One region of the Amycolatopsis sp. NPDC058340 genome, then DNA from elsewhere that is predicted to be linked to it. Evidence: riboswitches for the same ligand, from Rfam matches in the RefSeq annotation. Region 1 holds a riboswitch; the other holds the start of a gene.
What was found. A riboswitch is a leader RNA that binds a small molecule or an ion and turns the genes downstream of it on or off. The one in region 1 is predicted to bind cobalamin.

Region 1 (7,617 bases):
GACACGAAGCGCCTCGAGAAGACCGTGCGCACGGCCGTCCGCATGCTCGACAACGTGATCGACATCAACTTCTACACGATCCCGGAGGCGCGCCGCTCCAACCTGCGCCACCGCCCGATCGGGCTGGGCCTGATGGGCTTCCAGGACGCGCTGTTCGAGATCGGTGTCCCGCTGTCCTCCGACGAGGCCGTCCAGTTCGCGGACACCAGCATGGAGCACATCAGCTACTACGCGATCTCCGCCTCGACCGACCTCGCGGAGGAGCGCGGCCAGTACCAGACGTTCGAGGGTTCCTTGTGGAGCAAGGGAATCCTGCCGATCGACTCGATGCAGCTGCTGATCGACGCGCGACAGGGCGACGCGCTCGACGTCGACACCTCGTCCACTTTGGACTGGGCGCCGCTGCGCGAGCGGGTCAAGACCGTCGGTATGCGCAACTCCAACGTGATGGCGATCGCGCCGACCGCGACGATCTCCAACATCTGCGGGGTCGGGCAGTCGATCGAGCCGCTGTTCCAGAACCTGTTCGTCAAGTCGAACATGTCCGGTGACTTCACCGTGGTGAACCCGCACCTGGTCCGCTCGCTCAAGGAGCGCGGGCTGTGGGACGAGGTCATGGTGTCGGACCTGAAGTACTTCGACGGCAGCCTCGGCCAGATCGACCGCGTGCCGGACGACCTGAAGGCGCTGTACGCCACCGCGTTCGAGATCGAGTCCAAGTGGCTGGTGGACGCCGGTTCACGGCGCCAGAAGTGGATCGACCAGGCGCAGTCGCTGAACCTGTACATCGCGGCGCCCAGCGGCCGCAAGCTCGACGAGCTGTACCGCTACGCCTGGCACAAGGGCCTCAAGACCACGTACTACCTGCGGGCGCGGTCCGCGACGCACGTGGAGAAGAGCACCCTGCGCGGCACCGACGGCAAGCTGAACGCGGTCTCGGCCACCCCGGCCCCCGCCGCACCCGCTTCGCCGAAGCCCGCCGCCGCTCCGGCTCCCGCCGCTTCGCCCGCCCCGTCGACTTCCGCCGCGGTGTCGCCGTCGCCTGCCGCCGCTGTTCCGGCCGTCCCGGTGACCGCCCCGGAGCCGAAGGAGATGCCGAAGGTCTCGGACGTCGACTTCGTCGCCACCGACGGTGCCGCCTGCCGGATCGACGACCCCGACTGCGAAGCCTGCCAGTAAACATCCTCGTGAGTGGTAAGGGCGGTTCTAACCGTCCTTACCACTCACGACGCCCTCTTGGAGCCTTTGATGACCACCTTTGACGCTTCCGCCGACGCCACCGGCCTCGGTGAGATCGAAGTCGGCGCCGCCCGCATCAACGTCGACGACAAGCGGATGATCAACGCCCGCGCCGACGTCAACCAGCTGCTGCCGATGAAGTACACCTGGGCGTGGGAGAAGTACCTCGCCGGCTGCAACAACCACTGGATGCCGACCGAGGTCGCCATGCAGGCCGACATCGCGCTGTGGAAGTCGCCCGACGGCCTCACCGAGGACGAGCGGACCATGCTCAAGCGCAACCTCGGCTTCTTCGCCACCGCGGAATCGTTGGTGGCCAACAACATCGTGCTCGCGGTGTACCGGCAGATCACCAACCCCGAATGCCGCCAGTACCTGCTGCGCCAGGCGTTCGAGGAGGCCGTGCACACGCATACCTTCCAGTACATCTGCGAGAGCCTCGGCCTGGTCGAGGGCGAGCTGTTCAACATGTACCGCGAGGTCCCGTCGATCTCGGACAAGGACGCGTGGGCGCTCAAGTACACGCAGAACCTGGAGAACCCGGACTTCGAGACCGGCACGCCGGAAGCCGACCAGGCGTTCCTGCGCGACCTCGTCGCCTTCTACGTGATCTTCGAGGGCATGTGGTTCTACACCGGCTTCGCGCAGATCCTCTCGCTCGGCCGCCGGAACAAGATGGTCGGCATCGCCGAGCAGTACCAGTACATCCTGCGCGACGAGTCGATCCACCTGAACTTCGGCATCGACTGCATCAACCAGATCAAGATCGAGAACCCGCACCTGTGGACCGAGGAGTTCCAGGCCGAGGTCCGCACCATGCTGACCGAGGCGTGCGAGCTCGAGGTCGCCTACGCCCGCGACACCATGCCGCGCGGCATGCTCGGGCTCTCGGCCGAGCTGATCGAGCAGTACATGCACTTCATCACCGACCGGCGGGCCCAGCAGATCGGTCTCGCGCCGATCTTCGGCGAGACCGAGAACCCGTTCCCGTGGATGTCGGAGGCGATGGACCTCAAGAAGGAGAAGAACTTCTTCGAGACCCGCGTCATCGAGTACCAGTCGGGCGGCGCCCTCGACTGGGACTGACCCCGAACGCGTAACTCGCGTGATCGAATCGCGAACTCGCGTGATCAGACACGTAACTCGCGTGATCGAGCGGCGAACTCACGTGATCAGACGGACGACACGCCGGGCGGCCTCCGCCCGGCGTGTTCCGTTTCCAGACACGCGAGTTACGCCCTCAATCACGCGAGTTCGCCGTTCAATCACGCGTGTCGTCCGTCTGGTCACGCGTGGCGTCCGGTTCGTCACATGTCCGGCGGGGCCGTTGCGTCCCTGAGTACGCTCCGAAGTGCTACTGGTTCGCCCGGTCTTCCAGGCCGGGCGAGGTAACAGGGAACCCGGTGCGAATCCGGGACTGCCCCGCAGCGGTATGTGGGAACGAAAGCCGTCACCGTGCGAGACACGGTAAAGCACTGGGACATGGCGCCCCGGGAAGCGACGGCCGGTAGGAACGAGCGAGTCGCCCACGAGTCCGAAGACCTGCCCGTGGTACGCGCGCCGACGGCGTGCGTGAGTCCGGGCCTCGTGGGATGGGCACGACCGAACGGCGGTCACTCCTGCGCGCTCCGGGCTCCGACGACAAGCTCGCGAGGAGAGAGCTGTGACCGAAATCGGCACGACGGTGCTGGGCTATCCCCGGATCGGACCGGACAGGGAACTCAAGCGTTCACTCGAACGCTATTGGGCGGGCAAGATCGACGAAGCCGAGCTACTCGGCACCGGCCGCGCGCTGCGCACCCGCACCTGGCGGGAGCTCAAGGACGCGGGGCTGGATTCCGTCCCCTCCAACACGTTCTCCCATTACGACCAGGTACTCGACACCACCGAGCTGTTCGGGGCGCTGCCGGAGCGCTTCACCAGTCTCGGCCTCTCGCCGCTCGACACCTACTTCGCCGCCGCACGCGGCGTGCAGGACGCGCCGGCGATGGAGATGACGAAGTGGTTCGACACGAACTACCACTACATCGTCCCCGAACTCGGCCCGGGCACGACGTTCTCGCTCACCGGCACCAAGCCGCTCGACGAGTACCGCGAAGCCCGTGCGATCGGCGTCGAGACGCGGCCGGTGCTGGTCGGACCGGTGACGTACCTGCTGCTCGCGAAGCCGGCTGAAGACGCCCCGGAAGGTTTCCGCCCGCTGGAGCTGCTCGACAACCTCCTCGACGGCTACGTCGAGCTGCTGCGCCGTCTGCACGACGAAGGCGTCGAGTGGGTCCAGTTCGACGAGCCCGCCTTCGCCGCGGACCGCACGGAGCGGGAGCTCAACGCGCTCATCCGCGCCTACCATCGGCTCGCGAAGGAGACCTCGCGGCCGAAGATCCTGGTCGCCGGGTACTTCGGCGGGCTCGGACGCGGGCTCGGCGTGCTCGCCCGCTCCCCGATCGACGCCATCGCGGTCGACCTCGTCACCGATGAGTCCTTTGTGGACGCGGTCGCCGCCGAACCCGCCTTGCGGGACAAGGAGGTGCTGGCCGGTGTCGTGGACGGGCGCAACGTCTGGCGCACGGATCCGGCCCGCGCGCTCAGCCGGGCGGCGACCCTGCTGGGCACCGCGCGATCGGTCAGCGTGTCGACGTCCTGCTCGCTGCTGCACGTGCCCTACGACGTCGAGCGGGAGGACGGGCTTCACTCGCGCCTGAGGGGCTGGCTCGCCTTCGCCAGGCAGAAGGTCGACGAGGTCGTCCTTCTCGGGCGCGCGCTGAAGGAGGAGGGCGTCGACCTCTCCGCCGCCCGCGCCGCGGCCACGGATCGCGCGACGGCGGCCGACCTGGCCGACAGCGGGGTCCGTGCCCGGCTGGAGGCGTTGCGGCCGGAGGACACCGTCCGCTCCCCCTATGTCCGGCGCGCGGCGGCTCAGCAGGCGGCGCTGAAGCTGCCGTCCTTGCCGAGCACCACGATCGGCTCGTTCCCGCAGACCACCGAAGTCCGCAAAGCGCGGGCCGCGCACAAGGCGGGTTCGCTGGACGACGCGGGCTACGAAGCCGCGATGAAGGCGGAGATCGAGCGTGTCGTCCGGCTGCAGGAAGACCTCGGCCTCGACGTGCTGGTGCACGGCGAACCCGAGCGCAACGACATGGTGCAGTACTTCGCCGAGCGGCTGGCCGGGTTCGCGGCCACCGACTTCGGCTGGGTGCAGTCCTACGGTTCGCGCTGCGTCCGGCCGCCGATCCTGTACGGCGACGTCTCGCGTCCCGAGCCGATGACCGTCGAGTGGGCGCGCTACGCGCAGAGTCTGACCGGCAAACCCGTCAAGGGCATGCTGACCGGACCGGTGACGATCCTGGCGTGGTCGTTCGTCCGCGACGATCAGCCGCTGGGCGAGACCGCCCGTCAGGTGGCACTGGCCATCCGCGACGAGGTGCACGACCTGCAGGAGGCGGGCATCTGCGTCATCCAGGTGGACGAGCCGGCGCTGCGGGAACTGCTCCCCCTCCGCGCCGCGGCGCACGAGGCGTACTTCGCGTGGGCCGTTTCGTCGTTCCGGCTCGCGACTTCCGGGATCGACGACGCGACGCAGATCCACACGCATATGTGCTACTCGGAATTCGGCGACGTGGTCAAGGCGATCGACGCGCTCGACGCCGACGTCACCAGCATCGAGGCCGCGCGGTCGAAGATGGAGGTCGTCACCGACCTCGGCGCGGCGGGCTTCGGCCGCGGCGTCGGGCCGGGCGTCTACGACATCCACTCCCCGCGCGTCCCCGGCGTCGACGAGGTCAGCGGCCTGCTGCGGACCGCGGTCGGCGCCGTGCCCGCCGAGCGGATCTGGGTCAACCCGGACTGCGGCCTGAAGACCCGTGGCTACGCCGAGGTCGAACCGGCCCTGCGGAACCTCGTCGCGGCCGCCCGCACGGTCCGTTCCGAACTGGGCTGACCGGGCCGTGAGGGCCTCCTTCCCTACCCTCAAGGTAGTGAAGGAGGCCCTCACGGAACTTCCATCGAGGTATTGTCAGGACGTCAACAAGGGTGCGATGGTGGAGCGGTAGCCGATCTCAGCGGGGAGATGGTCACCATGGCGAACGCCGTCGAAAAGGTCACCGGAGCACTGCGCGAGCGGGTTCCGCCGCTCACTTCGATCCCCCTGCCGCGTTCGGTCGACCAGCGCTGGCTGGGCGCGACCTGGCCGGTCCGCGAACTCGCGCCCGCCCCGCCTGGCCTCAAACCCGTCCTAGGCGACGAAGGCCCGCCGGTCGTCGGGCACGCGCTGGACTTCATGCGCTTCGGCATCGAGTTCGGCCTCAAACGCTACGAGACCTACGGACCGGTGTCGTGGATGGGCGCGTTCGGGCGCCGTATCGTCGCGCTCACCGGCCCGGAGGCCACGCAGATCGCGTTGGTGAACAAGGACAAGGCCTTCTCACAGGAGGGCTGGAAGTTCTTCATCGAGCAGTTCTTCGACCGCGGCCTGATGCTGCTCGACTTCGGCGAGCACCACCTGCACCGCCGGATCATGCAGGCGGCGTTCACCCGGCAGCGGCTCACCGGTTACGTCGACCAGATGGGACCGGCCCTGCGTGAAGGCATCGCCTCGTGGGCCGGCCGGTCGAACCCGCGGATCTACTGGTCCCTCAAGCAGCTCACGCTCGACGTCGCGACGCGCGTTTTCATGGGCATGCGGTCCGGCGACGACGCGGCCGCGATCAACCGCGCGTTCGTGAACTCCGTGCGCGCGGGCACGGCCATCGTGCGCTTTCCCGTTCCCGGCGGCCGCTGGGCCGCGGGTTTGCACGGCCGCAAGGTCCTCGAACGCTACTTTTCGGCGAACCTGCCCGCGAAACGGGCGAGCGACGGCGACGACCTCTTCACCGCGTTGTGCCACGCCACCACCGAAGACGGTGACCGCTTCACCGACTCCGACGTCGTCAACCACATGATCTTCCTGATGATGGCCGCGCACGACACGTCGACGATCACCAGCGCCGCCGCCGTCTACCACCTCGCCAAGAACCCCGAATGGCAGGAACGCGCGCGCCGGGAGTCGCTCGCACTCGGCGACGACGTGCCGGACATCGAGGCGCTGGAGACGCTGACGACCCTCGATCTGGTGATCAAGGAAGCCCTGCGGCTGGTGGCGCCGGTCCCTTCCCTGACCAGGAAGACCGTGAAGGACACCGAGGTTCTCGGGCATTTCATTCCCGAAGGGACACTCGTCGGGGTTTCCCCCACCGTCAACCATTTCTCGCCGGAGCACTGGACCGACCCGATGCGGTTCGACCCGGACCGCTTCGGCGAGGACCGCCGTGAGGACAAGTCGCATCGCTACGCGTGGATGCCGTTCGGCGGCGGCGCGCACAAATGCATCGGCCTGCATTTCGGGACGTTCGAGGTGAAGGCGCTGCTGCACGAGATGCTGCGGGCGTATCGATGGTCGGTCCCGGAGGGCTACACCGCGCGCTGGGACTACGTCTCGCTGCCCGTTCCCGCGGACGGCCTGCCGATCCGCCTGACGCCCCGGTGAAGCGGCGCCACGATCGAGCACTCTTGGTAACTTCCGGTCACCACTCGTGTAGCAGCGATCACCCTTTCAGCCGGTAGACACCCCGGATCGCGCATGATGCCGTGGCACTACACCCGGTCGGCTCATACCTAGTGTGGGTCCATGGGCTCGGACACCCGGTCTGAGCTGGCCCTCAACCGCGCATGAAGAGGTGAAGTGTGCCCGAACCTGGTTCCGCGCCAGGGTTGGTGGACGTGGCCCGGAGATGGGCCGAGACGCTCGCTGACACTAAAGGAGTATCGCTTCCCAAGGAGCAACTCGAACAGCTGCTGCTCGGCGTCGCGCAGGACGCCGTCCGCGCCGAGCCCGATCACCAGCCGGCGCTGTTGCGCTTCTCCAAGCTCTACTCGGCCTCTCCCATCGGGATCGCGCTGGCCGACTCCGACGGCTCGATCGTCGAGGCGAACGCCGCGCTCGGCACTCTTCTCGGCTGCCGTCCCGCCGCGCTGCGCGGGCGGAAGATCCCCGATCTCGGTTCGGCCGAGCACGACGTCGCCCGCCTGCGGAACGGCCTCTCGCAGCTCATGACGCTCGGCCAGCCGACCCAGCAGGAGCGGCTGCTGATGGATCACAGCGAGGAAGGCACGCTCTGGGTCGACGTGACCCTGACCGACCTCCCGGGTGACCGGCCCGGTTCGACCTATCCGGTGCTGATGGTCGCCGACGCCAACGAGATCCACCTGCTGCAGGAACGGTTGCTGCACCAGAACGTGCACGACCCGCTGACCGGCCTGCCCAACGCCACCGCGTTCGGCAACGCCCTCGAAACCGCGCTGGCCGGGTCCGGCGCCGAACAGGTCGCGCTCGTCTATCTCGAC
Region 2 (7,617 bases), on a different contig from region 1:
GGTGTTCGGCCATCAGCACCGTCGTGCCGAGGTCCTCCACCAGCCGGGCCAGCGTCGCGAGCACCTCCTCGGCCGCGGTCGGGTCCAGCGCCGACGTCGGTTCGTCCAGCACGAGCACCTTGGGATGGGTGGTGAGCACCGAGCCGATCGCCACCCGCTGCTGCTGCCCGCCGGACAGCGTCCGCAGCGCGCGCCTGCGCAGTTCCGCGATACCGAGGAGGTCGAGGGTCTCCTCCACCCGGCGGCGCATCACCTGAGGGCTCAGGCCGAGTTGCTCCATGCCGTACGCGAGTTCGTCCTCCACCGTGTCGGTGACGAAGCCCGCGAGCGGATCCTGGCCGACGACGCCGACCAGATGCGCGAACTCGCGCGGCGGCCGGGATCGCGTCGTCACGTCGTCGACGGCGACCGTGCCTTCGAGGTGACCGCCGGTGAAATGCGGGACGAGACCGTTGATCGTGCCGAGCAGCGTCGACTTGCCCGCCCCCGTCCGGCCCGCGAACAGCACGAGTTCGCCTTCACCGATGGACAGTGTCACGTCGGACAGCACCGGTTCGGCGCGGCCGTGGTAGGTGAAGGAGACGTGGTCCAGTTCGATCATGCGCGGGCTTCTTCTTCCAGTGCGGCGTAAGGAGGTTCGGGAGCCGGGGTCAGGAACGCGGGCAGCACGCCGATCAGCACCCCGAGCAACGGCACCCACGACAGCGACGGCCAGGACAGGCCGATCAGCGACGGGTTCATGTTCATCGGGTTCACCTCCGACGTCGTGAACAGGACGGCCGCGACGGCGATCCCGCTGACGGCGACGACGATTTCCGGCGGATGCCAGCGATCAGGCCGGTAGCGCGTGCGCTGGACGCGTTTGCCAGCCGACCGGAACCCGATCAGCCCGACCACGACTCCCGCGGAAAGCACCGGTGCGGCCAGGTACCGGGGCGTCGAACCGTCCAAAGTGGCGTATACGCCGACGCAGACACCGATCAGCCCGGCGATCATCAGCGTGCCCGTGATCAGCCTGGCGCGCGCTTCGACCAGCCCGGCCCGGCCGTAGCCGCGTGAGTCCATCGACGCGGCGAGCCGCAGCGAGCGGGAAAGCGCGTCCTCCAGTACCGGGATGAGGACGGTGTGCAGCGCCTTGACCTTCTTCTTGCCCGAGCCGCCGCGCAGCCGGCGGGCCCGCCGGACCCGCAGCACGCTCTCGGCGAGCTGCGGGAACACCGACAGCGCGACGATCACCGCCGTGCCCACCTCGTACAGCGCCGGCGGCATCGCCTTGAGCAGCCGTTTCGGGTTCGCGAGCGCGTTGGCCGCACCGAGACAGATCACCATCGTCGCCAGCCGCATCCCGTCGTAGAGCCCGCCCAGCAACGATTCCGCGGAGACGTCGCCGAAGAGCCGGATACCCGCCGCCCATTCCGGCAGCGGGATCTCGGGCAGCCGCAGGAGGATCGTGGATCCCTCCGCGCCGCCGAACACGACGCGGAAGAACACGCGGATCGCGACGATGAACGCGCCGAGGTACAGATACAGCCGGAACGCCAGCGCCCACGGCGCCTCACCGCGGCGGGCCACGACGACGTACCCCGCGACGGCCACGATGGTCAGCAGCAGCCACGGGTTCGTCGTGCGGGTCGCCGCGACGGCGAGTCCGAGCGCCCACACCCACCACGCGGCCGGATGCAGATCGCGCGGCAGGAAGTAGGACGTCATCAAACTCCTTGTGCGCGTTTGCGTCTGCGTGCCATCAGGAATCCCGCCACGCACAACGCGAGCACCGCGGCGCCGGCCGCCCACGGCGCCCAGCCCGCCGCTCCGGACTCTCGTTCGAGCACCGCGTTGACGTCCTCGGCGTTCTCGCCGCCGGTGAACGCGACGTTCAAGGACGGGTCCTGCGCCTTCGGCCGCGGCGAAGCACTCGGACGCGGCTTGGGCGGCGGCAGCGCGCCGGAACCCGGCCCCGCGGCGGGGATCTCTCCCGCGCCCGTCGCCGGCTGGGATCCGTCGGCCTGCTGACCATTCCCCTCCGGCGGTCGCTGCTGCCGCTCACCGGGGTCGCCGGTGGCAGGCTTCGCCTCCTCGCGTGGCACACACGGCTGGTTCTCGGTACCCGGCCGGACGGCGGAGACCCGCGGGACCGGGTTGCTCTTGGCGGTGGCGTTCAGGGAGAACGACCAGCCTTCGAAACCACCCGGGATGAAGTCGCGGTTCTTGACGCCCCACTGGCTGTAATCCCAGGCGCAGTTGTTCGAGGCGTGCCAGTAGGACCAATAGGCCTGTGCCGGGGGCGTGTCGACGCACTGCTCCCGGTAGTCCTCGCGGCCCGTCATGGGGACGTTCTCGGTCACGGACGGGCGGTTCTCGACCCGGCAGACGAACGACTCACCCCAGCGCTGGACCCCGGCGATCTGGAAACCGGCGCCCTTGAGCGCGTCGAGCCCGGTGCCGCGGCTGGCCTGGGGATTACAGCGCACGATGGTCGTACCGCCGAGTTGCTGGAAGTCCACCACCACGGTGACCCCGGTGGCGTCCTTGCAGAACCCCGGATAGCCCTTGCCCTGGTCGACCGCGTGCGCGGACGGCGCCGTGGCGGCGATCAGGAAGACCGCCGCCACCACGGGAAAGAGCCGTTTCACGGGATGGCCGGGTTCCTCGGCGTGACGCCGGGCGGCGGGTTGGTCGTCGCGGTCTTGTTCAGCGAGAACGACCAGCCCTCGAACCCGCCCGGGACGACGTTGCGGTTCAGCGCGCCCGAGCTGCTGTAGGTCCAGGTGGAACCGGAACCGTCCGCGTGCCAGTAACCCCAGTACGCGCCCGCGGGCGGGGTGGTGACGCACGCTTCCTTGTAGTTCGGGTTGGTCGTCAGCGGGAGGGTCTCCGTCGCGGACGGGCGGCCTTCCAGGCGGCAGACGAACGCGAGCCCCCAGCGTGCGGTGCCGGCGACCGCGATCCCCGCGTCCTGCAACGCCTTGATCCCCGTGCGGGCGGTACCCGGCGCGGCGTTGGGCGAACAGCGGGTGATCGTCGGCGCGGCCAGTTCCTGGAAGTCGATCACGACCGTGACCCCGGTGCGCGCGTCGGCGCCGGTGCAGATCCCGTTGTACCCCTTGGTGGTGTCGACCGCGTTCGCGGGCGCGGCGGACAGCCCGATCAGTCCGATGAGGACGGTCGTGACGGCGAGCAGTCTCTTCATGGTGTTACCCCCTTTTTCTTGGTGATACGGCGAAGTACGAAGACGAGCGTGATCGCCGCGGCCAGGAACAGCACGGCCAGCCCGGCGAGTCCCCAGACCAGCCAGTCCGGCCGCGCGCCGGACTGGGCCGCGGCCAGCACCTGGGGGCCGGGCGCGGCGGTGTCGGACAGCGGGAGCCGGATCGCGGGCGACAGCGGCGAATCCGCGGCGGTGAGCCAGGATCGGCCCGCGATCCCTTGGGCGGCGGCCGAACTGGTCGGGAAATCGGACTCTCCGCCCGCTCCCTTGGCGAATCCGCCGTCCGCCTGGACGAGCTTGCCCAGCGAGCGCGCGGTGCCGCTCGCGTCGAGACCGGCGGTCTGCCGCGCGGCGGCGACGGCGGCGCTGAGCGCGACGTCCGTTTCGCCGCCTTCGCCGGTCACCAAACCCTCGCCGGTCGGCCGGACGCCGAGCGCGCCCACCGCGGAGACGACCGCCGACACGCGCCGCTCGGTCCAGCCGTCCGGCCGCCTGGCCGGCGGTGCGGCGTCGGTGTGCGGGCGGGCGACCAGCGCGGTGACCGCGGCGGCCGTCGCGGCGAGGTCGCCGGAGCCGCACTCGGCGGTGTCGAGGTGCTTCGGGAAGGTTCCGTCCGCGCACTGGCGGGAAAGGAGCAGTTCGACCGCGGGACCGGGATCCGCGGCGGTGGCGAGCACCGCCCAGGCGTGCCGCTCGACCGTCCGGTCGGCGTCGGCGAACGATCCGGTGTCGGTGAATTCGCCGTCGGCACCGCGCAGTTTCACCAGATCGGCACGCAAAGGCCCGGTGGCGTCCGACTTCGCGAATTCGGCGACGAGCACGAGTTTCGCGAGCGGTTCGGCGTACGACGCCTCACCCTGTTCGTATGGCGCGCCGTGGGCGTAGGCCCGCACGGCCTCCGGCTTGAGCAGGAACCGCGACGCGCGAGCGACCGCGTCCGGCTGCTGGTCCAGCGCCCGCAAGGCCAGCACGACATCGGCCGTGGCGTCGTAGTCGACGTAGGTCTTGCCGTCCTCGGTGACCTCGACGTGGTCGCCGCCGACGAGCCGGTTCGCCAGGTAGGCACCGAGGCGGGCGGCCGGCGTCGTGTCGGCCGGGGTGGTGATCGCCGTCGCCGTCGACACCCGGGCGCCGGTGGACGCCTTGGGCGTGACGACCTTCTTGGGTTTCGGCGTCGTGGGGTTCGGCGTGGGTCGGTGCGGCCGCGCCGTGGGAGCCGGGCTTTCCGGGACGCCCTTCGCGAGCGCGTAGAACCCGACCTGGGACAACCCGAGCGAGGCCTGGGCACTCGCGCGGATCCAGGTGTCGACGCCGCTGATTCCGGAGGAACGCGCGGCCTCGTAGGAAGCCGGGTCGTAGGCGATCGCCCCGAGTTCACCCGCGAGCTTGTTCCCGGAGTCGGCCGCGGCGTTCGCCTGCGCGGATTCGAGGTACCGCACGCCCTTGTCCACCGCCGCGTCCGCGCCGCCGGCGTCGGCGAGCGCTTGGACGATCAGGCCGGTGCTGTTGGTGTTCGGCGCCTCGGTGCCGACACCGCCACCCCAGCCGCCGCCGGGCGTCTGGTTCGCCTTGAGCCAGGAGACGGCCTTGGCGATCGGGGCGTCGAGACCGGCCGCGCCCGCCTTTTTCGCGGCCAGCATCGCCGAGAGGGCGAGGCCGGTGGCGTCGCCGTCGGTCGGGGAAAGGCCGAGCGGTTTGCCCTCGTCGCAGGTCGAGACCTTGCGGCCGTCCGGGGTGACGTGGTCGCCGGTCTCCTTCGTCGGGATGTAGGCGAAGAGGACGCGGAAGTAGCCCTCGGAACATTGCTGGGTCAACAGTTTGTCGATGGCGAGCCGGTCGTTCACGCCCGCGGCGGCGAGGCCGATCACCCCGAGCGCCTGGCCGAACATGTTCGCGTTGTTGCTCACCGCGTCGGCGAGCGCGGGATCCTTGGCGTAATCGCTGATCCGGCCCGTGTCGGGGCCTTTGCGCATGATCGCGCCCTGGGTCTCGGCGACGAGGTCGTGACCGTCGAAACGCCGGGGATCGCGGCCGGAGACCTGGGCGGCGACCAGCGTCTTCGCCACGGCGCCGCCGACGACGATCTTGTCGTACCCGGCACCGGGGGCGAGCCCGTCCCAGGTGAAGTAGTCGGTGGCGTGGCCCTGGTCGTCGAGGAATTTCACGATCGGCTCGGCCCGCGAGCCTTCGCCCGCGGCGTACATCGCGAAGAGCACGTCGAGCATCAGGCCGTGGTCGGGAAGTGAGCCGCCGTTGGGGTTGTCGAGCGTGCCGTCCGGCTTCAGTTTCGCCGCGAGCCAGCGGGAACCCGCCTTCGCCGCGCCCGGATCGTTCGCGGCCGTCGCCGTCCCGGCGAGCGGTGCGGCGATCACGGCGACGCAGACGGCGAAGGCCGTCGCGGCCAGGTACCCGCGGCGCATGACTCCTCCTTGCGGCATGGCGGAGGACAGCGCGGGACGCCGCAGTCACCCCTGTTTATCGCGACAGTGGTTCGTTCACCCGCCCGTTCGGTATCCCGGCTCGCCCTGCGAAAGGGCCCACGGTTGCGCGACAGCGCCGGATTTCGACCGGCTTCCCCGTCACGGGCGGCGGTGTTCTGTTGTCGAGCCAGCCGAGGTTAACACCCGTTCACGTCAGGCAGGTACCGCTGACCAGGTCGGTAGCCAGGATCACATCGGCACCCGGCGGTATCCCGCGTTCGACCGGGGTGAGAGTCTTCTCGCGCGGTCGTGGGGGAAGTCCGGTGAGAGTCCGGCGCTGTCCCGCAACGGTGTGCCTTCCAGGCGAGCCCGGTCACCCACGTCGCGCGATGTCACCGACTCCTGTCGTGGAAATGCGGGAAAGGGTTCTCATGAGACGTTTGGTTTTCGCTGTCGCCTTGTTGTGCGGCATCGGGCTGGTCGCCGCCCCGGCGGCCGCAGCGGCCACCCACCACAAGGCGGACGCCGCCGCGGGCTGGCTCGCCAGGCAGATGACCGACGGGGAACGGTTCGAGGCCGACTTCGGCGGCCAGAAGTTCCCCGACCAGGGCCTGACGATCGACGCGATCTTCGCGTTCGCCGCGGCCGGGGTGTCCGACACGAACGCGGGCAAGGCGATCGACTGGCTGGCGAAACCGGAGGTCACCACCGGCTACGTCGGCGGCGGTGCCGAGGCCTACGCGGGTGCGCACGCCAAGCTGATGCTCGCCGCGCAGATCCGGGGCAAGGACCCGGCGTCGTTCGGCGGCGTCGACCTGAAGGCGGGCCTGCTTTCGCTGCTCACGCCGTCCGGCCGGTTCTCTGACCGGTCCGAGTACGGCGACTACTCCAACGCCCTCTCGCAGTCGCTCGCCCTCCTGGCGCTGGATCGCACGCCCGGCGGCGCTCCCGCGGCGGCCGTGACGTTCCTCGCGGGCACCCAATGCGCGGACGGCGGTTTCCCGCTGAACTTCGGCGAAGCGACGTGCACGAGCGACGTCGACGCGACCGCGACGGTCGTGCAGGCCTTGCGCGCCACCGGCGACGCGGTGAACGCCCGCGAGGGCACTTCGTGGCTCGTCACGAAGCAGCACGCGAACGGCGGTTTCGGCTTCGGCACGAACGCGCCCAACGCCAACAGCACCGGCCTCGCCGCGGAAGCGCTGGCGGGCCACCGCCCCGCCGCCGCGAGCAAGGCGCGGGAATTCCTGCGGTCACTGCAGACCGGCTGCGCCGGCGCCGAGGCCGACCGCGGCGCGATCGCCTACGACGCCACCGGCCTGAACCCGGCGACCGCCCCGCGCGCGACCGCGCAGGCGATCCTCGGCCTGGCCAGGGTTCCGCTGAGCGACCTGCACGGCGGTGGCCGTCCGCAGGCTCCGGTGCTCGCCTGCCCGTGACGTCACCTCGTGAGTGGTAAGGACGGTTCTAACCGTCCTTACCACTCACGAGGCGGTTCACTCGCCGGCGGCGACGCGGCGCGCGAGTTCCACGCGGGACCGCACGCCCAGCGCGGTGAAGATGTTCCGCAGGTGGTGGTCCACCGTGCGGTGGCTGATCACCAGCCGCCGCGCGATCTCCTTGTTCGTCTCCCCCGCCGCCACCAGCCGGGTGATGGCGTCCTGCTGCGGGGTGAGCCCGGCGAGCGACCGGTGCGGCACGTCGACGGTCTCGCCTGCCGCCCGCAGCCCGGCCCTGGCCCGTTCGGCGAACCGGGTCGCGCCGACGTTTTCGAAGCCGCGCAAGGCATCGCGGAACTGATCGCGGGCGTCACGGGTCCGGCGGTGCCGTCGCAGCAGGGTGGCGTACGCGAACCGCGTCCTGGCGAGTTCCATCGCGCCGCCCGCCCGCCGGTGCGCCTCGATGGCCAGCCGGAAACGTCGTTCCGCCACGGCGGGATCCGGCGCCATCAGCGCGTGGCAGCGGTGGCTCAGCGCGAGCCAGCAGGGT

Region 2: linked by a shared signal. The riboswitch ahead of ACFWIW_RS05850 (prenyltransferase/squalene oxidase repeat-containing protein) and the one ahead of metE (5-methyltetrahydropteroyltriglutamate--homocysteine S-methyltransferase) in region 1 are both predicted to bind cobalamin.

Annotation. Positions count from the first base shown of each region.
Region 1 is NZ_JBHXIB010000064.1:14,489-22,105, reverse strand. It holds gene ACFWIW_RS37845 (ribonucleoside-diphosphate reductase subunit alpha) at 1-1,179, shown strand, start outside; gene ACFWIW_RS37840 (ribonucleotide-diphosphate reductase subunit beta) at 1,249-2,325, shown strand; cobalamin riboswitch at 2,581-2,804, shown strand; gene metE (5-methyltetrahydropteroyltriglutamate--homocysteine S-methyltransferase) at 2,903-5,176, shown strand; gene ACFWIW_RS37830 (cytochrome P450) at 5,315-6,760, shown strand; gene ACFWIW_RS37825 (putative bifunctional diguanylate cyclase/phosphodiesterase) at 6,994-7,617, shown strand, end outside.
Region 2 is NZ_JBHXIB010000003.1:160,279-167,895, reverse strand. It holds gene ACFWIW_RS05875 (ABC transporter ATP-binding protein) at 1-601, opposite strand, end outside; gene ACFWIW_RS05870 (energy-coupling factor transporter transmembrane component T) at 598-1,710, opposite strand; gene ACFWIW_RS05865 (ABC transporter substrate-binding protein) at 1,710-2,633, opposite strand; gene ACFWIW_RS05860 (flagellar hook-length control protein FliK) at 2,630-3,190, opposite strand; gene ACFWIW_RS05855 (prenyltransferase/squalene oxidase repeat-containing protein) at 3,187-5,628, opposite strand; cobalamin riboswitch at 5,718-5,785, opposite strand; cobalamin riboswitch at 5,886-6,028, shown strand; gene ACFWIW_RS05850 (prenyltransferase/squalene oxidase repeat-containing protein) at 6,060-7,067, shown strand; gene ACFWIW_RS05845 (LuxR C-terminal-related transcriptional regulator) at 7,125-7,617, opposite strand, start outside.